Regions from separate parts of the Clostridium chauvoei genome, predicted to be linked through region 1. Evidence: riboswitches for the same ligand, from Rfam matches in the RefSeq annotation. Region 1 holds a riboswitch; each other region holds the start of a gene.
The links. Region 1 has a riboswitch for lysine ahead of BTM21_RS12945 (amino acid permease). Riboswitches for the same ligand answer to the same signal wherever they lie in the genome.
Positions count from the first base shown of each region.

Region 2: linked by a shared signal. The riboswitch ahead of lysA (diaminopimelate decarboxylase) and the one ahead of BTM21_RS12945 (amino acid permease) in region 1 are both predicted to bind lysine.
Region 3: linked by a shared signal. The riboswitch ahead of BTM21_RS11860 (Na+/H+ antiporter NhaC family protein) and the one ahead of BTM21_RS12945 (amino acid permease) in region 1 are both predicted to bind lysine.

Region 1 is NZ_CP018624.1:2,760,282-2,770,702, forward strand. Features, by position in the region: rRNA gene BTM21_RS12925 (23S ribosomal RNA) at 1-1,085, opposite strand, end outside; rRNA gene BTM21_RS12930 (16S ribosomal RNA) at 1,316-2,830, opposite strand; gene BTM21_RS12935 (PTS sugar transporter subunit IIA) at 3,732-4,253, shown strand; gene BTM21_RS12940 (GNAT family N-acetyltransferase) at 4,375-5,310, opposite strand; lysine riboswitch at 5,552-5,720, shown strand; gene BTM21_RS12945 (amino acid permease) at 5,850-7,286, shown strand; gene BTM21_RS12950 (DUF4230 domain-containing protein) at 7,370-8,086, shown strand; gene bioA (adenosylmethionine--8-amino-7-oxononanoate transaminase) at 8,112-9,467, opposite strand; gene bioD (dethiobiotin synthase) at 9,480-10,181, opposite strand; gene bioB (biotin synthase BioB) at 10,181-10,421, opposite strand, start outside.
Region 2 is NZ_CP018624.1:2,567,849-2,578,269, forward strand. Features, by position in the region: gene BTM21_RS12125 (HelD family protein) at 1-1,850, opposite strand, end outside; gene ftsH (ATP-dependent zinc metalloprotease FtsH) at 1,938-3,854, opposite strand; gene lepB (signal peptidase I) at 3,871-4,437, opposite strand; gene lepB (signal peptidase I) at 4,463-5,023, opposite strand; gene BTM21_RS12145 (DUF3006 domain-containing protein) at 5,026-5,241, opposite strand; partial or broken gene lysA (diaminopimelate decarboxylase) at 5,455-6,746, opposite strand; lysine riboswitch at 6,862-7,025, opposite strand; partial or broken gene BTM21_RS12155 (hydrolase) at 7,171-7,841, opposite strand; gene BTM21_RS12160 (DUF1576 domain-containing protein) at 8,058-9,302, shown strand; gene BTM21_RS12165 (hypothetical protein) at 9,304-9,648, shown strand; gene BTM21_RS12170 (NAD(+) diphosphatase) at 9,700-10,203, opposite strand.
Region 3 is NZ_CP018624.1:2,506,272-2,516,692, forward strand. Features, by position in the region: partial or broken gene BTM21_RS11855 (aminopeptidase P family protein) at 1-606, opposite strand, end outside; gene BTM21_RS11860 (Na+/H+ antiporter NhaC family protein) at 741-2,480, opposite strand; lysine riboswitch at 2,647-2,822, opposite strand; gene BTM21_RS11865 (aminopeptidase P family protein) at 2,951-4,207, opposite strand; gene BTM21_RS11870 (ACT domain-containing protein) at 4,227-4,667, opposite strand; gene BTM21_RS11875 (dicarboxylate/amino acid:cation symporter) at 4,935-6,146, shown strand; gene hcp (hydroxylamine reductase) at 6,222-7,862, opposite strand; gene BTM21_RS11885 (Crp/Fnr family transcriptional regulator) at 7,979-8,650, opposite strand; gene BTM21_RS11890 (hypothetical protein) at 8,650-8,874, opposite strand; gene BTM21_RS11895 (spore maturation protein) at 8,992-9,516, opposite strand; gene BTM21_RS11900 (nucleoside recognition domain-containing protein) at 9,533-10,108, opposite strand; gene BTM21_RS11905 (hypothetical protein) at 10,230-10,415, shown strand.

The sequences.
Region 1 (10,421 bases):
TGTCTTAGAAATCCCACATCCTTTTCCACTTAACTTACACTTTGGGACCTTAGCTGACGATCTGGGCTTTTTCCCTTTTGACCACGGATCTTATCATTCGTAGTCTGACTGCCGGACTAATAGTATATGGCATTCGGAGTTTGATAAGGTTCGGTAAGCGATACGCCCCCTAGCCCATTCAGTGCTCTACCTCCATTACTCATATCCGACGCTAGCCCTAAAGCTATTTCGAGGAGAACCAGCTATCTCCGAGTTCGATTGGAATTTCTCCGCTATCCACAGCTCATCCCATGCTTTTTCAACAGCAACGTGGTTCGGTCCTCCACGGGATTTTACCCCCGCTTCAACCTGGCCATGGATAGGTCACCCGGTTTCGGGTCTACGGCATGCAACTAGTCGCCCTATTAAGACTCGGTTTCCCTTCGGCTCCGTACCTTAAGTACTTAACCTTGCTACATACCGTAACTCGTTGGCTCGTTCTACAAAAAGCACGTCATCACACTCATATGGTGCTCTGACCGGTTGTAGGCACACGGTTTCAGGTTCTATTTCACTCCCCTCCCGGGGTTCTTTTCACCTTTCCCTCACGGTACTGCTTCACTATCGGTCATCAGGTAGTATTTAGCCTTGGGAGGTGGTCCTCCCTGCTTCCCACAAGGTTTCACGTGTCTCGTGGTACTCTGGATCAGAACTCTAAACCTTTCTGTTTTACCTACGTGGCTATTACACTCTATGGCCTAACTTTCCAGTTATTTTCGGTTACAAATTAGTTTATTTAATGTTCTGTCCGCAACCCCAGAGATAAATCTCTGGTTTGGGCTCTTTCCCTTTCGCTCGCCGCTACTCAGAAAATCGATTTTTCTTTCTCTTCCTCTAGGTACTTAGATGTTTCAGTTCCCTAGGTTTACCTTCCTGTAACTATTTATTCATTACAGGATACATGGGGTTTCCCATGTGAGTTCCCTCATTCGGAAATCTCCGGATCACTGGCTATGTGCGCCTACCCGAAGCTTATCGCAGCTTATCACGTCCTTCATCGGCTCCTGATGCCAAGGCATTCACCATGCGCCCTTTGTAGCTTGACCTTTACGGTTCTCTTTTTACAAAGAGTCAATTTATATCACAAAGAATATTTTTCTTGGCTTGTTGTCACTTCTCAATTAACATTTGTTAATAAAGTTGTTTTAATTCATGTGCAATTTTCAAAGAACAAAATTTTGAAGGATTTTGGTCCTTCAAAATTGAACAGAAGTTAAGATAACTCTTCTTTTGAAATATACTAGTTAATCATCTTGTTAACTAGATTTCTCCATAGAAAGGAGGTGATCCAGCCGCAGGTTCTCCTACGGCTACCTTGTTACGACTTCACCCCAATCGCTGACCCTACCTTAGGTCGCTGCCTCCTTGCGGTTAGCTCACGAACTTTGGGTATTGCCAACTCTCATGGTGTGACGGGCGGTGTGTACAAGGCCCGGGAACGTATTCACCGCGACATGCTGATTCGCGATTACTAGCAACTCCAGCTTCATGTAGGCGAGTTTCAGCCTACAATCCGAACTGAGACAAGTTTTATAGTTTAGCTCCACCTCGCGGTATTGCATCTCGTTGTACTTGCCATTGTAGCACGTGTGTAGCCCTAGACATAAGGGGCATGATGATTTGACGTCATCCCCACCTTCCTCCCGGTTAACCCGGGCAGTCTCGCTAGAGTGCTCAAATAAATGGTAGCAACTAACAATAAGGGTTGCGCTCGTTGCGGGACTTAACCCAACATCTCACGACACGAGCTGACGACAACCATGCACCACCTGTCATCCTGTCTCCGAAGAGACTTCCTCGATTAAGAGTAATGCAGGAGATGTCAAGTCTAGGTAAGGTTCTTCGCGTTGCTTCGAATTAAACCACATGCTCCGCTGCTTGTGCGGGCCCCCGTCAATTCCTTTGAGTTTTAATCTTGCGACCGTACTCCCCAGGCGGGATACTTAATGTGTTAACGGCGGCACGGAAGGAGTTGATACCTCCCACACCTAGTATCCATCGTTTACGGCGTGGACTACCAGGGTATCTAATCCTGTTTGCTCCCCACGCTTTCGAGCCTCAGCGTCAGTTACAGTCCAGAGAGTCGCCTTCGCCACTGGTGTTCTTCCTAATCTCTACGCATTTCACCGCTACACTAGGAATTCCACTCTCCTCTCCTGCACTCTAGACTTCCAGTTTGAAATGCAGCACCCAAGTTGAGCCCGGGTATTTCACATCTCACTTAAAAGTCCGCCTACGCTCCCTTTACGCCCAGTAAATCCGGACAACGCTCGCCACCTACGTATTACCGCGGCTGCTGGCACGTAGTTAGCCGTGGCTTCCTCCTCAGGTACCGTCATTATCGTCCCTGAAGACAGAGCTTTACGATCCGAAAACCTTCATCACTCACGCGGCGTTGCTGCATCAGGGTTTCCCCCATTGTGCAATATTCCCCACTGCTGCCTCCCGTAGGAGTCTGGGCCGTGTCTCAGTCCCAATGTGGCCGATCACCCTCTCAGGTCGGCTACGCATCGTCGCCTTGGTGAGCCGTTACCTCACCAACTAGCTAATGCGCCGCGGGCCCATCTTGTAGCGGATTGCTCCTTTAATTACTGCTCCATGCGAAGCTGCAATATTATGCGGTATTAATCTTCCTTTCGGAAGGCTATTCCCCTCTACAAGGCAGGTTGCCCACGTGTTACTCACCCGTCCGCCGCTAGGTTTGTTCCCGAAGGAACTCTCCTCGCTCGACTTGCATGTGTTAGGCACGCCGCCAGCGTTCGTCCTGAGCCAGGATCAAACTCTCACTAAAAAGTTTAATCTGTGCTCAAATTACTTTGAGTCTTTGTTTTAAGACTTTCAAAAGAATTGCTGGTTATTACTTAACTTTTATTCTGTTCAATTTTCAAAGACCATTTTCTTCATCGCCCTCAAGCGACTTCTTAATAATAACATTTCTGTCGAAGTTTGTCAACAAGTTTTTAAAACTTTTTTTCAAATCTTCTTTCGTCGTTTTGATGTTTTGCATCAGCGACGTGTTTTATCTTAACATAATAATTATACTTAATTCTAATATATACATCTATTTAGGTAAATTATCTTTATATATATCATTATTTCTTTTGTTTTCTAACTTTACCTTATGTTGATACGCCTGGCAAAGTATCCTTTAACTTGTCTTATTATGCTGTATTTTATCTTATTTATAATGTATGTTATAGGCTTATTTACCTATATTAATAATTCTATTTATTTAAAGAACTCCCCCTAAGCAACTTTTTAAGAACTCAAATATTCTATTAAAGATATCTATCAGTATATAAAGATATAAAATAAAAAAAGCTAGAAAGAATACGCCTGTCTTTCTAGCTTTTTTTAATACGCCAATTTAAATCTCTTTTTACTATGATTTGATTATATTATTTTATAGATTGTTTGTCAACGATTTCAGTAAAAGTTTTTTATTTTTTTATATATTTTATTGACATTAAGAAATATATCTATATATAATGTTTGTATACGATGTTACTGTTAAATCAGGCATAAGTTCTTTAGTGAACTTATGCCATTTTTTATTTTTCATACTTTAATGTATGTAACCACCACCATTTATGTATACTACTTAATATAGTATTAATACGTATGTTTTATTACAGTAATATAAAAAAATAACATTATGAAAGGAAGTGGATTCCTGTTTTTCAGGATATACTATGTTTGATTTTTTAAAAAAGATATTTAAATCAGAAGCAACTGAACAAGAAAATGTAGCTTCAAAACCATCATCACTTATTGCGCCTGTTTCAGGGCAAGCAATTCCTTTATCTGAAGTACCAGATCAAGTTTTTGCTGAAAAATTAGCTGGAGATGGAATAGGTATAATAGCTGAAGGAGATACAGTTGTTGCTCCTGCAGATGGAGAATTAACTTTAGTCTTTAAGACAAAGCATGCTTTCGCAATGACTTTAGATAATGGATTAGAATTATTAGTTCACATTGGTTTAGAAACTGTTTCTTTAAATGGAGAAGGTTTTGAACAACTTGTTGAGCAAGGTACTAGAGTTAAAGCTGGTACACCAATAATGAAAATAGACACTAACTTCATAGCAAGTAAAGGATTATCCCTTGCTACACCAGTTTTAATAACAAATGTAGATGCTACTAAATCAATTACTCCAGTTGCTACTGGAAAAGTTGTTGCAGGTGAAACTACAGTTATTAACTTTGAAGTTTAATATATAGTTTTACAATTTATTGCTTAAATAAAAAAGAGCTATGTCAAAAAGAATTAAATTCTTCTTGATATAGCTCTTTTTTATATATTATTTTAGATTTATACTACCTACAAGCTTATTATTAATCTTCTAATATTTTATATAAAGTTAAATGATCTCTCCAACTTCCATTTATATATAGATATTTTTCATTTATTCCTATTTCTTTAAATCCACACCCCAAAAGTACACCTTTAGATCTTTCATTATCTACTAATACCGAAGCCTCAACTCTATGTAGCTCTAATTCATTCTTTGCATAATCTAAAATAAGTCTTACAGCCTCTTTCATATATCCTTTACCCTGATAATCCTTATCTATAGAATATCCTAAAATAGCACTTTTGAAAATTCCATATACTATATTAGATACTTTTGCCTTACCTATTAATTTATCATCTATATATATTCCCAAATCATAACCTGTACCACTCATCAATTGTCTGTAGCTTTCAATTAATATATCTCTTTGCATTTCATATGTATAAAAACTTGCATCTCTACTAGGTTCATACGGACTTAAATGATCTTTATTTCTTATATAATAATCTAACAATTCATCAGCACTCTCTGGAGTTAGATTTCTAATTTCTATATTTTCTCCCTTTAATCTAATAATTGATGTAATCATAAAATTATTATAATCATTTCTGTTTATCCCAAAACTAAGTTCATCTACAAAATGACCGTTAATAAAAAGATTGTCTGAAAATATTCCTTCTAACACAAACCCTAAATCTATAAATACTTTAAAATTTGCATTTTCATTAACTATAAAATTAGCTTTGTGTACACTTGAATCCTTAAATATCGCTCTTAATATACTTTTAATGGTTTCATTTAATAAATCAGAATCATTATATCTATAAAATTTTAACTTTACATCACATCTTTTATTGTCTTTATCTAATTCTAAAATCGTAAATCTTCCAATAACTATTCTATTTTTATCCCTAATAATATAATCACTAAGTGTGCCTTTTACTAAATCTATATTTACTTCTTTAACTTCACTCATAATAAATTCTCCTAAGGCTATTTTAAACTTTATTATAATTATTATAACGATAAATGTAGTTTATACACAATATAAAAATTATAGAGTTTATAAAATGAAAATTTAATACTATCGATATTTTGAATAATATGCTTATATTTTATTCTTAATGCCTATTTATGCCCTAAATTCACCATAAATGGCCTTTCATCAAAATTGACTATTTCTTTTTATTGATTAATAATAATGCCATTAAATGAATAACTGAGATAGAGGTGCAAAACTTATCAGTAGCATTATGGAGGTAAGCTCAATGAAGTAATGTGAAAGGATTTTTTGCCGAAGTGTACGGGTAAAGCTTTAATACCGTATCACTGGTATTTCATATAACATATGTAATACTGTCACATTTGTGGAGCGCTATCATTCTTAGTATATGGATAATATATTTATTTTATATGCCCTGAGTATAGTTCTTAGGGCATTTTTTATTTTTTAAGTCAAATTAGTCTTCACTTAGTTAAACATTTATGTATTATACGATCAATGGAGGACTTGATATGGATTCAGTAAATAATTGTAATGGAGAATTAAAAAAAGGATTAAAATCTAGACACCTTAGTATGATTGCTATAGGCGGCTCTATAGGTACAGGTATATTTCTTGCTATGGGTGATACAATTCATCAAGCAGGTGCTGGTGGTGCATTAATTGCTTATTGCTTAATTGGTATAATGGTATATTTCTTAATTAGTAGCCTAGGTGAAATGGCAACATTTATGCCAGTTTCCGGTTCATTTGGTACATATGCAACAGAGTTTATCGACCCAGCTGTAGGCTTTGCACTTGGTTGGAACTATTGGTTTAACTGGGCAATAACAATTGCCGCTGAACTTGTTGCTTCATCTTTAATAATGAAATTTTGGTTCCCTAACATACCTGGTATAATATGGAGCGTTTTATTATTATCAATAATAGTTATGTTAAATCTATTATCAACAAAAGCTTATGGTGAATCTGAGTTTTGGTTTGCTAGTATAAAGGTTTGTACAGTTATAGTATTCTTAATAATCGGTGTTTTAAATATCTTTGGTATAATGAATGGACATGCTGTTGGACTTTCGAACTTTAAATCTGGTGGTGCATTTGTTGGAGGATTTAAGTCTATCTTTATGGTATTCCTATTAGCAGGTTTTTCATTTCAAGGTACAGAATTAGTAGGTATCGCAGCTGGAGAAAGTGAAAATCCTGAAACTTCAATACCTAAAGCTGTAAATAGTGTCTTTTGGAGAATATTACTTTTTTATGTAGGTACTATAATAGTAATTGGGGCGTTAATTCCTATAGCTGAAGTAGGTGTTCAAGAAAGTGCTTTCACTCTTGTATTTGAAAAGGCTGGTATAGCTGGAGCTGCTTCTATTATGAATGCTGTAATATTAAGCTCAGTATTATCTGCAGGTAATTCAGGAATGTACGCTTCAAGTAGAATGCTTTATTCAATGGCAAAAGAAGGTATGGCTCCTAAAATCTTTGAAAAAGTAACTTCTAAAGGAGTTCCTGCAAATGCTGTCATCGCAACTACAGTTATTGCATCAGCTTGTTTTTTAACTGGACTATATGCTGAAGATACTGTTTATGTATGGTTAGTTGGTGCATCTGGGTTAGTAGGCTTTATAGCTTGGATGGGGATAGCCCTTTGTCATTATAGATTTAGAAAAGCCTGCGAGGTTCAAAATTTTGATTTAAATAAATTACCTTATAAATCAAAATTCTTCCCATATGGCCCTATAATAGCATTAGTATTATGTACTATAGTAATTTTAGGACAAGGTCTTTCATTTATATCTTCAACAGGAATTGATTGGATGGGTCTTTGTTCATCATATATTGGAATTCCATTATTTGTAGTTTTATTTATAAGCTATAAGATAAAACACAAAACTAAAGTTGTTGATTTAAAAAATGTAGATTTAATGAAATATGCAATAAAGAAATAAACTTTAAAAATCCTTCTAGATATATCTAGGAGGATTTTTTTGTAATAAATATATCTATCTTTTCATATATTTAAGTACGTTCTATGAATTTATGCAAGGAGGGATTTTTTATTTTTATACCAAACTTTTTTAAGGGTAAGAAAAAGAAATCAAAACTACATTTTAAAATCTCTTTTATTCTTCCTCTTATCTTTATTATTATAGGCATATTCCTTGGATATAAAATTTTTACTAAACCTAAAACACCACCAAAACAGTGGACATTAACTGAAAATGAAAATAAAAATGTAAAATTTTTAACCGAAGAAAGTTTAGTAAAGGAAATTAGAGATGTAAATAAAATTATCCCATTAGAAATAGAGCTTTCTGAAACTATTGTTGTTGATAAAAGTTGGGGAGATTTTGAAGTCTTTAAAAAGATAAAAAGAATTAAATTCTTCGCTAATTGCTCTTATGCTGTAGATCTATCAGCTATTGAAAATAAAGATATAACTATCAATAAATTTAAAAATGAAATAACACTATCTCTTCCTAAGCCTAAAGTTTTTAGTGTGGATATTGATGAAGATAAAACTATTTATGAAGAATCCTCTAATGGACTACTTAGATTTGGAGATATAAAATTAACTTCTGAAGAATTCGGTGTAATTCAAATGGAAGTAGCTAAAACTTTTGAATCTAAAATGAATGACCCAGAAATATATAATAAAGCAGTATCTAATACAACAATAGTATTAGAAAAAGTTCTTAACCAGATTGCTAATAACGAAATGAAAGTAACCATAAACTTTAAAGATTAAAAAGGATTAAGGAAGTTACTCTTCCTTAGTCCTTTAAAAATTTAATCATATATTTATTTAAACTTTCTTTGCAGACTTTAACCATTTCTCTCATTTCTTTTTCTTCTATTATATATGGTGGATTAAAATATATACAATTTGCTATAGGTCTTAATATTACTCCTTTTTTAAGAGCAATTTTATATATTTCATATCCAACCCTTTTTTCGCTGTTAAAGGGTTCTTTACTTTCCTTATCTTGTACTAGCTCTATTGCATTTATTAATCCTATATTTCTGATTTCACCTATAAGAGGATGACCTTCTAGCTCATCTATTAATATATCATTTAACATCTTGCCTTTTTTATTTATCATATCTAAAACATTGTCTTCTTCGAAAATCTTTAGAACTTCCAATGCAATTGCACAGCCCATAGCATTTCCTGAATAAGTGTGCGAATGTAAAAATGCTTTATACTCACTATAGTCCCCATAAAATGCATTATATAATTTCTTAGAAGTCATAACTACAGACATAGGCATATACCCTGCTGTTAACCCCTTTGATAAACACATAATATCAGGACTTATTTCAGCATGCTCACACGCAAACATTTTACCTGTTCTTCCGTATCCAACGGCTATTTCATCTGCTATTAAATTAATATCATACTTATCACATAACTCTCTTAACTTTTTTAAGTATTTCGTGGAATAAATCTTCATTCCCGCTGCCCCTTGTACTATTGGCTCTACTATAATTGCTGAAACCTCTTCATTATTACCTTCTATTAATAATCTCATATGTTCAAAACATTCTGCATCGCAACTACTTCTAATTTCCCCATATGGACATCTATAGCAGTTTGGACCTTTTACTCTATACGTATCAATCATTAATGGTTTATATACTTTATTATATATATCTAAATCCCCTACTGATAATGCTCCTAAGGTCTCCCCATGATACGCATCTGTAATAGCAACAAACTTTTGCTTTTTAAATTTTCCTATTTGCTGATGATAATGAAAACTCATTTTTAAAGCTATTTCTACTGCTGCTGAACCATTGTCTGCAAAAAACACCTTTTGTAATCTATCTGGAGTAATGTTTACTAACCTTTCGCTAAGCTCTATCGCTGGTACATTAGAAAAGTTTGCAAAAATAACATGTTCTATCTTATCTATTTGAGCTTTAATTGCGTTATTGATTCTTTCATTAGCGTGTCCAAACAAATTGCACCACCAAGAACTGATAGCATCTAAATATCTATTTCCGTATATATCATAAAGATAAACACCTTCTCCTCTTTCAATAACCATTGGTTTAAGTTCTTCATAATCCTTCATTTGAGAACAAGGATGCCAAATATATTTTAAATCCTTATCTACTAAATTCATAAATTCTCCCTATTAATCATTTAATAAACTTATCAACATATCAAAATTTATTAAACTATCCACATCTATTTTTTCTTTTTCCACAAAAGGAATAGTTAATATCCTATCTATTCCTGTTAAAACCCTTATAGTCTCTTTATTATCTTTGTGAATAATATTTTGTGGATTATATTCATTTAATATTATTCCTTTAACCTTTATGCCTATGGATTCTAAATATTTAATAGTTAAAGTAGTATGATTTATAGTTCCTAGTCCTGCTCTTGCAACAACTATTGTAGATAAACCTAAATACTTTATAATATCTTCTAATAAAATAGTTTCTTCATCATTTATCTTTATTGGACATATTGCCCCTCCACTACCTTCAACTATTAACAATTCATATTTATTTTTCATCTTTTGATAGTCAGCTTTTATTTTTTCAATACTTATATCAACACCTTTAACTCTAGCTGCCAAATGGGGTGAGTAAGCATTTTCTAATGTATATGAAACTAAATTATCATAAGTTTCCTTTAATCCTGATACCATACAAACATCTTTAGCATCTCCAGGTATTAATTTATTACCTTCTTTTAATGCTCCACTTAATGCTCCCTTAAAATATCCTGCATCTACTCCGTTATCTCTAAGTGTTTTAACTATTAAAGATGTAACAAAAGTCTTTCCTACATCGGTGTCTGTCCCTGTTATAAATATTGATTTTTCCATTATTTCACCTTCAATCCTAAAGCTTTAATCATCTTTCTATCATCACAAATTTTATTACCACAAGTAGTTAATAAATTTCCTGTAATTGTTGCATTAGCTCCTGCTTTAAAAGCCTTATCCCCATTATTATTTAAAAGACTTCTCCCAGCTGCTAATCTTATATTGGCTTTAGGATTTATAAACCTAAACACAGCTATGGTTCTAAGTATTTCTTCTTCACTTAAAGCTTCTTGTTTTTCT
Region 2 (10,421 bases), 190 kb from region 1:
ACTGCAATATTTTCAAAATTCTCTTCTTGATAATCTTCTAATAAGTTTAATATAACTTCTATTAGACCTTCTTTGTCACTTGCAGGTACTGAAGTTTCTAAAACATCAAATTCCCCTTTTCTAACAAATGGTACTATTGCATTTTCATCTAGAATCTTATTAGCATACTCCATTATTTGGAATGTTGATCTATAACTTTTATTAAGTTCAAATAAGTTAACAAACCCTCCAAAGAATTCCTTCAATCTAAGCATTGCTGGAACTTCTTCTGCTTTAACAAGTCTTTGATTAGTATCCCCTACAACTGTATAGCTTCTACATCCTGTTAATTCTTTTAAAACTAAAAATTGTAAATAGTTATAATCTTGAGCTTCATCTATAACTATATGTTTAATTTCATTCTTTACCTTTTTACCATCAAGCTTAATCATTAAATATAATATTCCTGGTAAATCTAAATATGATAAAACATCTTTACAATTAAGTTCTTTATATATATCAACTACGCTATCATTATCTATCCAAGCTTCTAATCTAGCTCTAGCATTCATGACTTCTCTAACAACTTCTCTTACAGCTATTCTTCTTTGGAATTCTATATTATTTTCTTCTATTAATAATTCTTCTGGTGTAAGACTAGCTAATTTTTCCTTAGTAGCTTTATTTATTTCTCTTACTCTTTCATCTCTTTTATCTTTTATTTTAGAAATTAATATTCTCTTTATCTTTTGACCTCTTCTAAATAAAGGCATATATTTATAATGCTTATTAAATAGTTCATCTATTTCTTCTAATCCAACAATCTCTTCATTTTCAAACTTAATTGCTTCTGGTTTAAAATATTCATTTTCAAAGATTCCAATATTAAAATCTAAGAATTCTATAAATTCCTTTGATGATTTATATCTTATTTCTTCTATAGCTTCTTTATTATTTTTAAGAACTTCTTCTAAATAAGCAGTTAAACCTACAACTGGCTCTTTTAAATCAATTTCCTTATAAGCAAATGATAAGAAGGTTTCATTTATAACTGCTGTTTCCCCAAGAGTTGGTAAAACTTCTGATATATAATCCATAAATATATCATTTGGTCCTAATATAAGTACCTTATCTGTTAGTTGTTCTCTATAATTATATAAAAGATATGCTATTCTATGTAAAGCTATTGTAGTTTTTCCGGATCCTGCTACTCCATTTACAACAACAACTTTATTTCTTTCTGCTCTTATTATTTCATCTTGTTCTTTTTGTATAGTCATAACTATATCTCTAAGTTTTTCTCCAGAATTTGATGAAAGTACCATTTGAAGAATTTCATCTTGAACATTCATATCTGAATCAAAAAAACCTTGTAACTTAGCTTTTTTAACCATAAGTTGTCTTCTATTAATTATATCAACAGGAACTTCACCACTTGGTGCCTTATAACTTGTTTTACCTGTCATACCCTTATAAAATAATGATGCAACTGGCGCTCTCCAATCTACTATTTTAGGTTCATAACTGCCTTCTGGTGTTAATCCATATCTTCCTATATAAGATATTTCACTAATACCATCATCTATAAAAGATACCTTTCCAAAGTATGGCGATTCTTTAAGCTTTGTAAATTCACCAAGTCTTCTATCTATAGTTTTATATGATTCCTCTTTAACATATCTTTCATGGTCAAAGTATTCTATTAATTTATCTTCATCATCTTTATATTCTTCAAGAAATTTCTTTCTGTAATCAAGAATATAATCTACTATAGCTTTTCTCTTTTCAACATAATTTAATATCTCTGTATTTAAAGCTTCTAAAGTTTCCTCTAGGTTTTGTTCTTCTTTTAAAAATTCTATTCTATCCAATAGGTATTTCTCCTTTTATAAATAAATTTTCAATAAACAATAGACAATGGAGTATCTTTTCCATTGTCCATATAAATTGTCCTTCTATTATTCTATATCTTTTATATCATCTTTTGCAATTTCTATTTCTTTATTTTCTTCTATCTTTTTATCTTTGATTTTTCTAAGCTCTGGATGCTTTTTAAATATAAACTCCATAAACTCATCACCAAAAATAGTTTCTTTGTCTAGTAAGTATTCTGAAATCTCGTCTAATAAATCTCTATTATCATTTAATAATTTTCTTGCATTCTTATGGCAAGTTTTAATTATTGATAATATTTCCTCATCTACTAAAGTTGATGTTTGATCACTACACTCTCTTACAGCTCTGCCATCTAAATATCTGTTTTGTACTGTTTCTAAAGCCATCATATCAAACTTTTCAGTCATACCATAAACAGTAACTATACTCTTAGCTGTTTTTGTAGCTCTTTCTATATCATTTGATGCTCCTGTTGAAATCAAGTTAAATACTTCCTCTTCTGCTGCTCTACCACCTAACATTACTGTTATTTGATTTAAAAGCTCATCTTTAGATACTAAGTATTTTTCTTCTTCAGGTAATTGCATTGTATATCCTAATGCCCCCATAGTTCTTGGAACTATTGTTATTTTATGAACAGGATCTGCTCCTTCTAACATAGCTGCAACTAAAGCATGCCCTACTTCATGGAAGGCTACTATTCTCTTTTCTAATGGTGATAAAATTCTATCTTTCTTTTCTTTACCTGCAATTATAACTTCTACAGCTTCTCTTAAATCTTCTTGATTAACAGAATCTCTACCTTGTTTAACAGCTCTTAATGCGGCTTCATTTACCATGTTTGCAAGGTCTGCACCTACTGCTCCTGGAGTTGATTTTGCTATTTCTTCTAGATTTACACTTTCATCAAATTTTACATCCTTTGAATGAACCTCTAATATAGCTATTCTTCCTTTTAAATCAGGTCTATCTACTATAACTCTTCTATCAAATCTACCTGGTCTTAAAAGAGCTTTATCTAATATTTCTGGTCTATTAGTAGCTCCTAATATAACTATTGCCTTTGATGAATCAAACCCATCCATTTGTGTTAATAATTGATTTAAAGTCTGTTCTCTTTCATCATTTGTTTGTAATTGTGCATCTCTACTCTTACCTATAGAATCAATTTCATCTATAAATATTATACATGGAGCATTTTTTTCTGCTTCTTGGAATAAATCTCTTACTTTAGCAGCTCCCATACCAGCAAACATTTCAACAAAGTTTGATCCTGATATTGAGAAAAATGGTACTTTTGCTTCTCCTGCAACTGCTTTTGCAAGTAATGTCTTACCTGTTCCTGGAGGTCCTACTAATAAAGCTCCCTTAGGTAACTTAGCTCCTATTTGAGTATATTTTTCTTTATTATTTAAGTAGTCTATTATTTCCTTTAAAGATTCCTTTGCTTCATCCTGCCCTGCAACATCGTTAAAAGTTATCTTTATATCATTTTCTCCATAAACTTTAGCATTACTCTTACCTAAGCCCATCATAGGGCCTCCACCCATCTTTTTACCCATCTTACTCATTAAAAATCTAAACATAAAGAATATTAAGACTGGAGTAAGCACATAAAGAAAAATGAAATCTGCAATAAAATTATTTTCTATAGGTTTAGCTCTAAACTCTATTCCAGCATCACCTAATATTTTTACAAGCTCTGGATCATTTACATTACCTGTATATAAAACTTTATTTTTTAATTTTTGCCCTTCATTTTCTTTAGGAATTATTTTAAGTTCGTTTGATGATATTACTACTTCTTTAATCTCTTTATTTTCAATCATAGATAAAAACTTATTATAGCTTATCTCTTCTGTAGTCATCATATTTTTAGTTGAACTAAAAGCATACATAAATAAGAATGCTATAACTACATACAAAATCATCTGCTTTCTTTTTTTCTTTTTATTATCTTCAGTATTGTTATCCATCATAATACTAACTCTCCATTTATTTTATACTTCCTATACTTGGAATAGGATATATTCTAAACTTTACTATACCTATTATTTTTTTACCATCTATATAGGTGTTTTTCCATCGCCTTGAATCTAATGATATAGGTCTATTATCTCCTAAAAAGAAATATTTATCTTCTGGAACAGTATAACTACCTATAAAATCATCTTTAGATTGTACATAATCTTCTTCTAAATATTCTCCATTTATATATACATCTCCACTACTAATAGATATGTAATCTCCTGGTAATCCTATTAGCCTCTTTACCATATATTCTCCTTTTTCTTCTGAAAAGAATACTACTAAATCTCCTCTTTCTAAAAGATCTAGCTTATATAGTCTGTTTACTAATACAATATCACCAATATTTAATGTTGGTACCATAGAAGAAGTAGGTACTCTTGCTTTAAAAAATATAAATTTATTTACTAGTATCGCTATTAATAATGATATTCCAATTATTTTTACATAATCTTTTGTACTACTTGATTTTTTTCCTTCTTGTAAATTTTCTTCTGATAGTTTATTTAGAAGTTCTTGGAATTTTTCAAGCATTATTAGTATCTTTTCCTTTCTACGACTATTTAATTCTTCCTATCTCATCGAATGGATATACTTTCACTTGTGCCTTACCTTTTATATCTTGGCCATCTATATAAGGGTTAATCCAATATCTTGAATCTTTTGACCAAAGTCTATTATCTCCTAAAAAGAAATACTTTCCTTCTGGAACTTTATATTCTCCATTAAAATTATCATGTGCTCCTATATAATTTTCTACTAAAACTTCTCCATTTACTGAAACTGATCCATTTACAATTTTAATTTCATCCCCTGGAAGTCCTATAAGTCTTTTGATTAAATCTTCTTGCAATTCTTCTGAATAAAATACTATTATATCTCCTCGCTTTAACTTATCTAGATTATATACTCTACTTACAAATAATCTATCATCTACATTTAGAGTTGGAACCATTGATTCAGAAGGTATATAAGCTTTAAATATTACATATTTATTTATAGCTAAAGCTAATAAAACTGCTACAATTATTGGTATTCCCCATTCATAAAAGAAACCTTTTGTTGGTATTCCTCTTTCATCCAAAAAGGCTTTTATTTTACTTACTTTTTCTTCATTCATTACTACTCCCACATACCTTTCATCATATTTTTAATATATTCTCTTCTATTTTTAGTTAAAACATCATCTACTTTAAATCGGTCTCCCTTTTTTACTAATATATCGCCTTCATTAAATTTACCATCAATTAAATCTTTTTTTATGTTAATGAAATCTCCAAGTTCTGTTTCTAAAACTGCATATTCTCCTTCTATTCTGTCTATAGTAAAATTATTCATATCTTATTGGCATTAATGCCTCTCACCTCTTTTTAATTTCTCATATTCTAGTATAACATAATTATTTTAATTATTGACTAATATAAATACAAAACCTATATAATTAATAAGCTATTTGTTAATTATAAATTTATTATACTATAAAAAAATAATAGTATATGTAAACGCACTACATATACTACTATTTTCAAATAAATTAATATCTAATTTTAATTAAATCTCTGATGATACTAACTCTTCATAAGTTTGTCTTTTTGATACTATCTTTGCTTCTCCATCTTTTACAAATACTACTGCTGGTCTTAAATTTTTATTATAATTATTTGCCATAGAGAATCCATATGCTCCTGTTGACATTACAGCCAATATGTCGCCACTACAAATATTAGGTAGCTTAATATCTTTTATTAATATATCTCCGGATTCACAACACTTTCCTGCTATAGTAACTGTCTCATTAATTGAATCATTTATTTTATTTGCTAAAACTGCTTCGTATTTTGCTTGATATAAAGCAGGTCTTATATTATCTGTCATTCCCCCATCTACTGCTACATATTTTCTTATTCCTTGAACTTCCTTTATTGAACCTACTTTATATAATGTAGTTCCTGCATTAGCAACTATTGATCTTCCTGGTTCTATTGTTAAAATAGGTTTATTTAAAGATAATTCTTTGCATACTTTATTTACTCTTTCTAATATGACATTACAATATTCTGATGTTTCCTTAGGTTTATCTCCTTCTGAATAATATATTCCAAAACCACCACTAAATCTAATTCTTGTATTGTGTGTCCTGTTTCTTGTCTTATATCATCTATAAATTTAAGCATTATTTCAGCAGCATCTCCAAAAGGTTCTGTATCAAATATTTGTGAACCTATATGACAGTGAAGTCCAACTAAATCTATATTATCAAAAGATAAAGCTATCTTTACTGCATTCATAATATTATCTGCAATAGGTGCAAATCCAAACTTTGAATCTAGTTGCCCAGTTTTTATATAATCATGAGTATGAGCTTCTATTCCTGGAGTTAATCTTAAATATATTTTTTGTACTTTATTATACTTATTAGCTATTTCATTTACTTTTTCCATTTCCCATAGGTTATCAACTATAAACCTACCAACTCCAAGCTTCACTCCTAAGTCTATTTCTTCTAAAGTTTTATTGTTTCCATGAAAATAGATATTTTCTAAAGGATATCCTGCCTTATGTGCAGTATATAACTCTCCACCAGATACTACATCTAAGCAAAGCCCTTCTTCTTTTATTAACTTACACATTCCTACTGTTAAGAAAGCTTTCCCTGCATAAGCTACTCTATTTCCATCTTCTTTACATTTAAAACTTTTAACATACCCTCTACAAATATCTCTTATAAGTTTTTCATCCATTACATATAATGGTGTACCATAATCTTTAGCTAATTTTGTAGCTTTAATACCACCTATACATAATTCATTTTCTTTGATTTCCATTGCCCCAAATAACTTCATAATTTACCTCCATATTATTTAATTGACCAAAATAAAAAACCACCGTAATAACGATGGTAGATTTTCACAATATAAATGGTAGCTATAATTATGGTACCCATAATTTCATAAAATGATTTTTCGTAGCTCTCCACTTACGTGACAGTGATACACATATTATATGTATCCCCAGAAATAAACTTTGCTTTTTTATTTCTTCGGCTATTAATCCTTTCGTCATGTTTCTTCGCTTGCCAGCTCTTCATAACTACTATTATTAACAGCTCCTCTACCTAATAATCTTAAATATATTATTTTAAAAGTCCTAAAACTATGTATATTATTAAAAATAGTTTGTTTTTAATAAAATTTATAGTTCATTAATATTATTATACACATTTTACAAAATTATGCTATATATTTTCAGAATTTTTTAAATTTTATTTCATCCTCTATATTTATCCATAAGACTACTCATTATATCTCCTGTTACTGGTGGAGTATATGTTATTGCATTTGCTCCTGCTTCTATTGTTTCTAATATAGAGCTTTCTGTTGGTCCACCTGTAGCCATAATAGGGAAGTCTGGAAACTCTTCTCTTATTTTTCTAACTATTTTTGCAGTATTCTTTCCTCCAGATACATTTAAAATAGTAGCTCCTGATTCTATTCTATCTCTTATATTTTCGCATTCTGAAACTACTGTAACTATTACAGGTATATCTATAGTTTCTCTTATTTTTTTACTATATTATTTGCAGTTGGTGCATTTATAACTACCCCCATAGCCCCTTTAAATTCAGCATCCAAAGCAAGATTCACAACTCTTTTTCCTTGAGTTATTCCACCACCTACTCCACAAAATATAGGTACATCTGCAGCCATAACTAAAGCTTGCGTTATAAGTGGCTGAGGAGTAAATGGATAAACTGCAATTATTGCATCTGCATTTGTATTTCTTATAATGGCAACATCTGTAGTAAATAATAAAGACTTTATTCTTTTACCAAATATCTTTATTCCACTACACTCTCTAATACAAGTTGGTACTTCAATAACATGACTTCTTAAAGTACCTTTTATTTCTGGAACAAGTTTTACTTTTTTTACCCCCATGAATATTCCTCCTATTGATTCTTTAATTATATATCCCAATTAATATCTATCTAATAATTTTTTAGTTTATTATATTATACTCTTTTATTAATAAATTGAAATACTAAAAAATCTTTTATTGTTTAAACTATATTTTTATGACTTTTTACCTAGTTATAATATATAATTAGCTTATGTAAACTATAATTAATAATACATAATTTCGAGGTGATTTTAATGTTAACAAAGAGAAAACTATATCCTCCCTATACTGTATTAATAATAATGTATGTCTTTTTTATTGTTTTTGCTTTTACTATAGATTCTCCTAAAGAGATTTTATCTGGATTAAAAACAATATTATTTACACCTGATATCTTAATAACAGATTATATAGAAATTGGTGGAATTGGAGCAACCTTTGTAAATGCTGCTCTTACAAGTCTTGTTTCTATATTAATTTTAGTTATTATAGGTATAAAACCTAATGGTTCTACTATTATGGCTTTATATCTTATGACTGGTTTTTCTTTTTTTGGAAAAAATATATTAAATATTTGGCCTATTATGATAGGTGTATATTTATTTTCTAAATATCAAAAGGAACCTTTTTTAAATTATACTCTTGTAGCTTTACTTGCAACATCACTAGCTCCAACTGTTAGTCAATTAAGTTTTACAGGGTATTTCTCTACTGGTACTGGAATAATTCTTGGATATGCCTTAGGGATTTTTACTGGTTTTGTATTACCACCTATAGCATCTCATTGTATTAAAGCCCACAATGGATATAATTTATATAATATTGGTTTTGCAGGTGGGCTTTTTGCTACTTTATTAATGTCTATTTTAAGAAGCATTGGAATAAATTTTGAAACTAGACTTATTTGGCATACAGGCTCTAATAAAATCTTTGCTATATTTTTATTTACTATTTCTATATACTTGATTGTTATAGGATTAATTTATAGTGATAATAATAAAAATAAATTAATTAATATAAGTAAACAAACAGGTAGATTAGTTAGTGACTTTTATATTCTCTTTGGAGAAGCTTCATATATAAACATGGGTATATTAGGAATAGCTTCTACTACTTTTGTTCTGCTTATAAAAAGTGATTTAAATGGCCCAACAATGGCTGCTATTTTTACTATTATGGGATTTGGTTGCTTTGGTAAACACCTAAAAAATATTACACCTATTGTAATAGGAGCATGTTTAGCATCACTACTTCATGTTGATCCTATAAACTCACCAGGTTTAATATTATCAATTTTATTTTCAACAGCACTTGCCCCTATATCAGGTAAATTTGGTTGGAAATTTGGTATAATTGCAGGATTTTTACACTTAAACATAGTTACTAATATTGGCTATCTTCATGGTGGCTTAAATTTATACAATAATGGTTTAGCGGCAGGTTTTGTAGCAATGATTTTAATACCATTAATAACTACATTTAGGGAGGAACAATATTAAGATGAAGTTTAAATTAGAAAAAAACTTGAGAATTGTAAGTGAACTTATAACGTATTTCCATAAGCTAGGTACCGATGATGTACACCTAGATATTAAAAATGAAGAAAACAATTCTTATTTTTATATATCAGGAAAGGTTTTAAATTTATCTAAAAATGAACTAGATAATTTAAATTCAATTTTAAATACTAAAAGACAACATGAAGTTGAACATTATTATTGGAATTTAGGTGGGGAAAGCGAACTTGATTGTGAATTATCCTTAGTTGGTATGATGGTAGATAATGTTGCTATAACTTATGAAAATAATATACTTTCTTTAAAAATATTACGTAAAGAAAATTAATTTTATACATAAAAATAGTAGGAATCTAGTACGCTTCCTACTATTTTTATATTAATAGCTTTTATAGTTCATTTCTTCTAATACTTTTTTTACTACTTTTGTTCCTATTTTATCTTCTTTCATTTCATCTAATGCCACTTCTAACTTACACCATGACATCCCTTCAACTTCTGTAGATTTATTAATTTCACCAGAAACATATTTTGCCATAAATGTTATCATTAATATTTCTTTATCTTGAACAAAATCAGATCCTAAGTATTTGATATTAGCTACATCTAATCCTGATTCTTCTTTAACCTCTCTATAAACTGTTTCTTCAGCTGTTTCATTGTGGGAAACATATCCTGATAATAAAACTTTAGAGTCTTTAAAGATATAACTCTGCTTTAAAAGTAGTATCTCATCGCCTTTTATTACAGCAACCATTATGCATGGCTTTGGAGTATCAAAAAACATAACATCATCATGACTACAATAAGGTACTCCTCCTTCATCAAAGCTGTATTTTTCTTCTAGTTCTTTTCCACATAAGGGACAAAATTTAAACTTCATTTATTCACCCCAAATTTCGTTTTTTATTTTCTAATCTTTATTTAAGCTTTACTCTATTATAATACAATTTCAACTGGATTGTTTATAATTATTCCATCTTTATAAACTTTACAAAAATACCTTCATATATATTTTTATTATATCTCATTTCTCTCTCCTTAAACTTGCCATTTTTTCTTAGCTTTCCACAATATGCCCTAATTATTGCATGTCCAACA
Region 3 (10,421 bases), 250 kb from region 1:
TTCCTCTTATATTGAATAGCCAAGCTATATCATCTAAGGATGAAATTATATAATTTTCTACGTTTAACTTTTTCATATTTTCTCTTACTTCTTTAAGCTTATCACTTGCACTTTTTCCTGCAAATTTAATATCATGTAAGAATATCTTTTCACTAGGTAAAGCTGGTCTATCAACCCAAATAATTTCTAATAAATCATCTTCCATTTTTATTTCAAATCCATTTTTTTAGCTATAGAAAGTAAATCTTTATATTGATTTACTGAATAACATCTTCCATCAAATCCTAATATTTCTCCAGCTTTAACATTTTCAGATATCCACTCTTCAATAGTAGGATATCCTGGTGTTCTCATTTTCATTAACTTAATTCCACTATCGTCTAGTTCCTTAGCTGCTTGTATAAAATATCTTCCATCAGTCCACAAGTTTGCATTATCTAATGATATTACAACAGTTCCTGCTGAACCTGTAAATCCTGAAACATATGCTCTTCCCTTATAATATTCTGATACATATTCACTTTGATGTGGATCACTACTTGGAATTATATAGTGGTCAATTTTTTTATTTTTCATTATTTCTCTTAAACTACTAATATTACTCATTTACTTTTCTCCCTTCTATTTACACCTATATAAATTATACAACATATTCCAATTATTCAACTGTTTTTATTTTAATTTTATAAAAAAAGAACTAGAAATCTAGTCTAGTTCTTCTTAAAATTCTATTTTTAATTTTATTCTTGTACTGCACTATCTGGCTTCTTACCTAATATTTGAACTCCAATATAAATCGCAAGTAAAGATATTGGTAATACTATATACCATGCTAAACCAAATCCTGCTGGTATATATCCAAACACTATAGTAATTACTGCAACAAATAAGGCATATGGCATTTGAGTTTTAACATGAGCTATATGATTACAACCTGATCCCATAGAAGATAAAATTGTTGTATCTGATATTGGCGAGCAATGATCTCCAAATATCGCTCCTGTTAATACAGCACTTGTACTTACTATTACATATCCCATATCTGGGTTTATGGAAAATGCTAGCGGAATAGCTAATGGCATTAATATTCCCATTGTTCCATATGCTGTTCCTGTAGCAAAGGATATTACCGCTCCAAGTATAAATATTAAACTTGGTAATAAGAAATATGGTAATGAACCTGATAATAATGATACTAAGTATTTTGCTGTACCTAACTCTTTAATTACTGAACTTAATGACCATGCAAGTATTAATATTACACCTGTTATAATTAATGGCTTCATTCCATCTACCCAAGTGTCTATAGCTTCTGATAAAGTAAATATCTTCTTTGCAACACCCATAATTATAGTAACTATACTTGCAATTAATGCTGATTGGAATAATGCAACAGATGCATCTGCATTACTAAAAGCTTGTTGTATAGCTGTAAATGAAAGTGGTGAATTGCTCATTAATTGTTGAAGTGCTACATCTTCACCACCCACTATTGATGAATATCCACTAAAGTAGAAGCAAATTAATGCTGTAACCACTAGAGTACCTATTGGTATTATCGCATTCCAAACACTTAATTTTATACCTTCTTTAGGTTGTAATTCCGAATCCTCAATTTCTCTATTGTTATCTGCTGCTACTTCCTTTTTTACTAAATGTAAATCTCTTCTTCTAGCTTCTATTTCTGCTTTGTACATTGGTCCAAAATCTTTTAATAATATTGAAGTAACAAATACAAAGAATATTATTAATATGTTGTAGAATCTATACGGAATAGTTTGGAAAAACACTCCAAAAGCATCTACTTGTTGACCAATACCATTTGTGAAAGCATCATTTATTAAACCAACTTCAAGTCCTATCCATGTAGATATAATTGCAAGCCCTGCTATTGGTGCTGCTGTAGCATCTATAATGAATGCTAATCTTTCTCTTGATATTTTCATTTTATCTGCTACTGGCTTCATTATAGGTCCAACTATTAATGAGTTTGCGTAATCATCAAAAAATACTACAAGTCCTAATAATAACGTTACTAATTGAGTACTTTTAGCTGTTTTTGCCTTTCTTGCTAACGCTTCTGCTACAGCTTTAGCTCCTCCCATTTTAGCTACTAGATGAATAACTCCTCCTATAACTAAAACTTGAAGTATAATCCCTGCATTCCAAGGATCTGCTAATGAATTTAAAGCTCTTGATACAAAATCTAAAAATGATTGTATTAGTGCACCAAAAAATGAATGATCTATAAGTTTAATAAGAAAACTTCCTGATAAAATACCTATAAATAGTGATATTACTACGTTCTTTGTTAAGAAAGCTAATATTATAGCTACTAATGGTGGTATCAATGTTAAAATACCATAATGACTTGCATTAGTTGTTGCTGCATCAACTTCTGATGCAAAAACTACAGATGTTGATAATACTAACATCAATATAGTCATAAATAAAATTCTAAAATTTCTGTTGTTTTTCATGATTAGAATCCCCCTTTTAATATCTTTTGTGAATACTTAAAGGGCAGCTTTAATGCTTAGTACTGAATATTAATTCTTATTTTACCTACTATGCTACAAAAAAAGAGCCTTGAGTTTTCACTCAAGGCTCTAATATACTTCTTAAAATAATATATTAAAAAAATCCTTAAATGATAGCTCTCCACAAATACAATTTGTGACAGTGTTGCATATATTTTATACAACCCCAGATATATAACCTTAAAGCATCAGTTATATACTTCGGCGACATTTCCTTTTCCATTGAATCATTGTGCTTACCTCATCAATGGTACTCTTAAATATCGCGCCTCTACCCTTGCCGTTATTCACTTTTTAATTTAATTAGATTATACAAGCATCTTTTAACTATTGCAATAGTATTTTTCGAAAAATTAAAATATTCTTATTTATTTCTCAATATTACATATCTATTTTTAAGAAAATTGTATTTAATCATTTTTATTTAACATAAATTCTTCTATATCTTCTACAGATTTAATCATATTTTCAGTTAAAACTTTACATCCATCTTCTGTTATTAACACATCATCTTCTATTCTAATTCCTATTGATTCTTCCTCTATATAAATACCTGGTTCAACTGTATATACCATTCCAGCTTCAAATATAACATCTCTATTATTTAACTCTATATCATGAGTATCCATTCCCAAACTATGTCCTATGCTATGGTAATAATATTTTGATACATCTTCTTCCTTATCAATTAATCCAAGCTCAATACACTCTTTTGCAATCCACTTTTTTGATTGCTTATTTAATTCTATAAAGCTAACTCCTGGTTTCATAGCTTGAATAACTCTTTCATTTACTCTTAAAACAGCATTATATACTGCTTTTTGTCTTTCTGTAAATTTACCACTAACAGGAAAAGTTCTTGATATATCCCCATTATAATAATTATATTGTGCCCCTAAATCAAATAAAATTAGATCTTCCATTTTTAATTCTGAATCATTATCTACATAATGTAATACTGCTGCATTCTTACCAGTTGCTGCAATAGTTTTAAATGCAAAGTCTTTTGCACCTTTAGTTTTACATATAAAATCAAAATATGCTTCTAATTCATATTCTTTCATTCCTGCTTTGCATTTTTTCATAAGAGTTTCTACACCCTCAATTGTTATATCTATAGCCTTTTGAATTTCTTCTATTTCTTCTTGTGACTTTACTAATCTAAATTTCCCTATAATTCTATAAATATTTTTAATATTTACTTGTGGGTATTTTAATAATATTTCCCTGGAAATACTCTCTGCAAGGGTTTCTTGTGAATCATAGCTGTCCTTTTCTAAATCTAAATATATATTAAATTCTTCCCTTGATGTAATTATTTTATGTAATGCCCCTTTAAAATTACCTAAATAATCTACATCATCTACTCCTGTTACTTCAAAGGCTTCTTCTTTTCTTATAGATTTTCCGTGCCACTTTTCTAGTATTGGATCTATCTCTTTTATGAATAAACAAGATTTCATTTCCCCATTTACCTTACTCATTAGTAATATATGATCTTCCTCATCTATTCCTGTTAGATAATAAAAATTTCTATTTGGAGTAAAAGGATATTTTTCATCCGCAGTTTTCTTAGGTGCATTACCCGCAAATAATATAACAACAGAATTATCCTTAATCTCCTTGAAAACGTTTTGTCTATTTCTTTTATAGAATTCTTTGTTCAATACTGTCACTTCCTTATATTTATTCCATAGCTAAAAGTTTTACGCTAACAACATTAGGGAGTCCTCTTAGAACATTTACTAAATGCTTTAGATCTTTTTTCATATTAGAAATATCTAATGTTATAGTTACATTCGCAGCCATATTAATAGGTATATCTTGATTTATTGTTAATATATTCCCCTTATTGAAAGCTATACAATCTAACACTTTAGATAAAGTTCCCGCTTCATGGGATAATAATACTACTAATGTTATCTTTTTACTATGTATTCCTTCTGACATAGGAAAAATGTCATCTTTATATTTATAATAAGTACTTCTACTTATACCTGTTTGCTTAACTGCATCGCTAATATCTTTTGCTTTTCCTGTAAATAATAATTCTTTAACTTCTATTACTTTCTTAAATGCTTCCGGTAATACTTTGTCACTTACTATATAATATTTTTCACTCGCCATACCAACACCATCCTTACATTAGTTTACTATATGGTTGCCCCAGATAAACATTTCGGAAGATTTGTTTTATTATAAACAATTATATAACTTGTTTTAGGTAAAATATAGCCTATTTTGCCTATCTAAACAATATTTTTTTGTCGCTCTCTTTATTTTTCTTTAATTCTCTCCATTAATCTCTTTATTACGATTAGTACTTTTTTAATCTTTTTTTTCTGATATACTACCTTTAAATTATAAAAATCATATTAAAGGGGGACATTTTATATGAAAAAATTTGGACTTATACCAAAATTAATTTTATCAATAATATTGGGTATCATTATAGGATCTTTCTGTCCTAAGGTTATTGTAGGTGTTTTAGCTACCTTCAATTCAATATTTGGTAGTTTCTTAGGCTTTATGATTCCTTTAATTATAGTTGGATTTGTAGTTTGTGGAATTGCTGATTTAGGAAAAGGTGCTGGAAAGATGCTTGGCTTAACTACTTTAATTGCTTATGCATCAACTTTAATTGCTGGTTTACTTGCTTACTTTGTATCTTCAAAGTTTTTCCCATTATTTATACACACATCAGGTACATTAAATAATGCTGTTAACCCAGAAGAAAAGTTAGTTAAAGCTTTATTTACAATAGATATTCCACCTATTATGTCTGTTATGACAGCTTTAATTTTAGCTTTCTTATTAGGACTTGGAATATCAGCTATAAAAGGAAGATCACTTTATAATATGGCTAGTGAATTCCAACAAATAGTAGAACTAACAATTAAAAACTTAATAATTCCTTTACTTCCTATCCACATCATGGGTATATTTGCAAATATGACATTTGCAGGAGAAGTTAAAAATGTATTATCTGTATTTTGGAAGGTATTCTTAGTAATAATTGCTTTACATTTTACAATAATGTTTATTCAATTTTTATTAGCAGGTATTGCTGGTAAAAAGAATGCTATTTCATTATTAAAAAATCAAATCCCTGGTTATTTAACAGCTTTAGGAACTCAAAGTTCAGCTGCTACAATACCTGTAAATTTACAATGTGCTGAAAAAAATAAGGTTTCAAAGGAAGTAAGAGAGTTTGTTGTTCCTTTAGGTGCAACTATCCACTTATCTGGTAGTACAATAACTCTTACATGTTGTGCAATAGCAGTAATGCTTCTTAATAATATGAATCCAAACCCTAGTCAAATGATGAGTTTTATAGCTATGCTAGGTGTTACTATGGTTGCAGCTCCTGGTGTTCCTGGTGGTGCAGTAATGGCTGCTCTTGGAGTACTACAAAGTGTTTTAGGCTTCTCAGAAGCTCAAATAGCTTTAATGATTGCTTTATATATAACTCAAGATAGCTTTGGAACTGCTTGTAACGTATCAGGAGATAATGCAATTGCTATTATTGTTGATTCATTAAAAAATAAATTAGGTTTAGATATAAAGAAAAGTGATGCTGATGACAACTTAGAATCTACAAATTAGTGTTAGTTTTCTTCCCATAAATATAAAAATAGCTAAGGCGATTATTTAATTACCTTAGCTATTTTTAATTATAAATTACATTTCCATAAACATCTTTATATCATCTTCTACATTACTTATTCCACCTATTCCAAAGTTCTCGATTAATACATTTGCTACATTAGGTGAAAGAAATGCTGGTAAAGTTGGTCCTAAATGAATATTTTTTACTCCAAGGTATAATAGTGATAACAATACTATTACTGCCTTTTGTTCATACCATGCAATATTAAATGCAATAGGTAATTCATTTATATCCTCTAGTCCAAATACTTCTTTTAACTTTAATGCTATTAATGCTAGTGAATATGAATCATTACATTGACCAGCATCTAATACTCTAGGAATTCCTGCTATATCTCCTAAAGGTAATTTATTATATTTATATTTTGCACATCCCGCTGTTAAAATGATAGTGTCCTTAGGTAAAGCCTTTGCAAAGTCAGTATAATAGTCTCTTGATTTAGCTCTACCATCACAACCTGCCATTACAAAGAATTTCTTTATAGCACCACTTTTTACACCTTCTACAACTTTGTCTGCTACAGCCATAACCTGATTATGTGCAAATCCACCTATTATTTCTCCTGTTTCTATTTCTTTTGGAGCATTACACTTTTTAGCCATTTCTATTATTTCTGTAAAATCTTTTTTGCCATTGTCATCTACATTTATATGAGTACACCCCTCGTATCCTGATGCACCTGTTGTAAATAATCTTTCTTTATATGAATCTTTAGGTGGAACTATACAATTAGTTGTCATTAATATAGGTCCATTAAAGCTTTCAAATTCCTCTTTTTGTTTCCACCATGCATTACCATAATTCCCTACAAAATTTGAATACTTTTTAAATGCAGGATAATAATGAGCTGGTAGCATTTCTGAGTGAGTATAAACATCTACGCCTGTGCCTTGTGTTTGTTCTAGTAGTTGTTCTAAATCTTTTAAATCATGCCCTGATACTAAAATTCCAGGATTCTTTCCAACTCCTATATTTACTTTAGTAGCTTCTGGATGACCATAAGTTTCTGTATTAGCTTTATCTAACAAAGCCATTCCATCTACACCAACTTTTCCTGTTTCTAAAGTTAATGCTATATACTCATCAATAGTTATTGAATCATCCATTGTTTTTGCTAAAGCTTCTTGCATAAATATTGATATTTCTTCTGAATCATAACCTAAAGCATTTGCATGTTTTAAATATGCTGATAATCCTTTTAATCCATAAGTTATAAGCTCTCTTAAACTTCTAATATCTTCATTTGTAGTACTTAGTACCCCTATGGTTTTTGATTTCACTTCAAATTCTTTATTAGTTTTTGCAGTCCATGTAGCTGCACCATTTAAGCTTTCTTTATTTTTTAATTGAGATAATAAAGAATCTTTTTCTTTTAAAGTCGTTCTTATTCTATTATAAAATATATCATTATCAAAATTTGCATTTGTTATTGTTGTAAAAAGATTCATTGTAACTAAATGATTAATTTCAGATACAATTTCTATACCTTCCATTCTTGCTCTTATCAAAACTTCTGATAATCCTTTTGTTACATATATTAATAAATCTTGTAATCCTGCTAGTTCAGGTGTTTTTCCACACACACCTTTTATTGTGCATCCTGTACATCCTGCAGCTTCTTGACATTGAAAACAAAACATTTTTTTATCCATAATTAATTCCCCCTTGATAGTTTTAAGTAACATCATGGGTTTATTATATATATTTGAATAAAATAAATCGGTAACATTTGTTACCGATATTTAAAAATGTATAAATTATTTGCACATTATATTTTTATTTCATCTAAATTTAAAATATTTATTTGTCCTTTACTTAATTCTATTATCTCTTCATTCTTTAATTTTATAAGTTCTCTAGATAAAGAAGGTCTTGGTATTCCTAACATTTCTGCTAATTCTTTTTTATTTATATTTAAATTAATAGTAAGATTATCTTGTTTTTTGTATTGTTCTAATATAAAATTACATACTTTTTGCCTTATACTTTTTAAAGATGTATTTCGTATTTTATTATTTAACATAATAATCTTTTCACTTAATAAACACATAAAATTATTTAAAAAATTTAAATCTCTAAAACAAGACTCTACAATGCTTTCTTTAGAGATGAAAAGCACTTTGCTTTTAGTTGAGGAGATTATTGTGGCTGGATATTTATGATTTTCTGAAAAAACTAAAGCTTCTCCAAAAACATCTCCTCTTGAAAATCTTTGTATAGTTAAACTACTTCCATTTTCATATATATTCTGTATCTCTATAACACCTTCTATTATTAATCCTATGCTATCACAGTTTGATTGTTCTACTGCTATAATGTCATTTTTACCATAAGTATTTAACTTACAGTTGCTTTTTTCAGTAAAGTTTACTATTTGCTCTATACTCATTCCCCTAAAAATACTATTATCTTTTAGAATATTTAGAGTTTCTTTATCCATTAGTTTACCTCTTTTTTCTTTAAGTTATATGTTAAAATTTTTCTAATAAAACATACTGAAAGTGAAACTAAAATTGATATAACTCCACCTAAAGAAAATCCCAATAGAACATTATCAATAAAAATGCCTATAAATACTCCTAAACCAATTCCATATGCTAAATTTATGGCCATTTTCTTAATTTCCTCATCTGATAGATATAACATATCAATATTTTCTCTCACTTTTAATACCTCCAATTATTTTATATTTTTATTATATAATGTAATTATTATCAAACAGTTACAAAATTATTACCTTTTGTAATTTTTTTATTTATTAGACGTATTATTTAAAAGAAATTATAATATTAACGTTCCAACTAAAAATATTGCTGCTATTATTGCTGTTATTTCAGCAAATAAAGATGCCCATATAGTATGTCTTATTTTCCTAATCTGTACTGCTCCAAAATAAACTGTTATAGTGTAAAATATCGTTTCTGTTGTTCCCATAATTACTGATGCTATAAATCCTATATTAGTATCTGGCCCATATGTTTTTAAAATATCTGTAAGTATTCCCATTGCACCACTACCTGATAAAGGTTTTACTAATACAAGTGGGACAACCTCCTTTGGTAAACCTATAAACTCTGATATTGGAGATATTAAATTATTAAGCATATCTAATAAATTAGATTCTCTAAAAATATTAACAGCAACTATCATTGCTAAAAGATATGGAAATATGTTTAAACAAACCTTCAAGCCTTCCTTTGCTCCTTCTATAAACCATTCATATACTTTTCTTCCTCTAAACATTCCATAAGTAATTATTATTATTACTATTATGGGTATTACACTCTTAGTTAAGTAATCAAACAATTAGCTCCACCTCCAACTAAAAATATCTTTGCAATATTTTGCAACATATAACTCCAACAATAGCTGCAATTGTACTTGCTAATACTGCTGGAACTATAATTGCTCCTGGGTTTGCTGATCCACAAGCTGCTCTAATAGATATTACTGTTGATGGCACTAATTGAATACACGCTGCATTTAATACTAGAAATAATACCATATCATCAGATGCTGTGCCTTTATCTTTATTTAATCTATCCATTTCTTGCATAGCTTTTATTCCAAATGGTGTTGCTGCATTTCCTAGTCCCATCATATTTGCAGTTATGTTCATGACAATAGCACCTAATGCTTTTTCATCTTTAGCAGCATCTTTAAATAATAATTTTAATATAGGCCTTAAAAGCCGTGCCAATTTATTAGTAAGCCCGCTTTTTTCTGCTACTTTCATAACTCCACACCAAAAACACATAAGTCCTACTAATCCAATTACAAGTCCTACTGTAGAGTCTACAGAGCCTATTATAGCCTTAGATATTCCCTCTCCATTACCAGTAAAAAGACCTATTATAATCCCTAAAAATATCATTATAAACCAAATATAATTAATCACCTTGTTCACCGCCTACAAAAATTCCTTTTCTAAATATATGCCTTGCATCTAATATTTATTAATGTTACGATAAATATAACGAATATTAATTATGTATAATTCATATAAAGGAGACTCAATTATGAAAGAAGCAAATCTAAAACTAGCTCAACAAGATATTGATGAGGCATTACAGACTGTAGAAGATATGGAAAAGGTAATTAATGAAGTAAATGTTCCAGATGAATTATTAAAAGAAAAGTTTTTAACTCTTACAGAAAAGGTTCAAAAGTTAGAAAATATACTAAAAACTGAAGGAATACTTTAATAGATA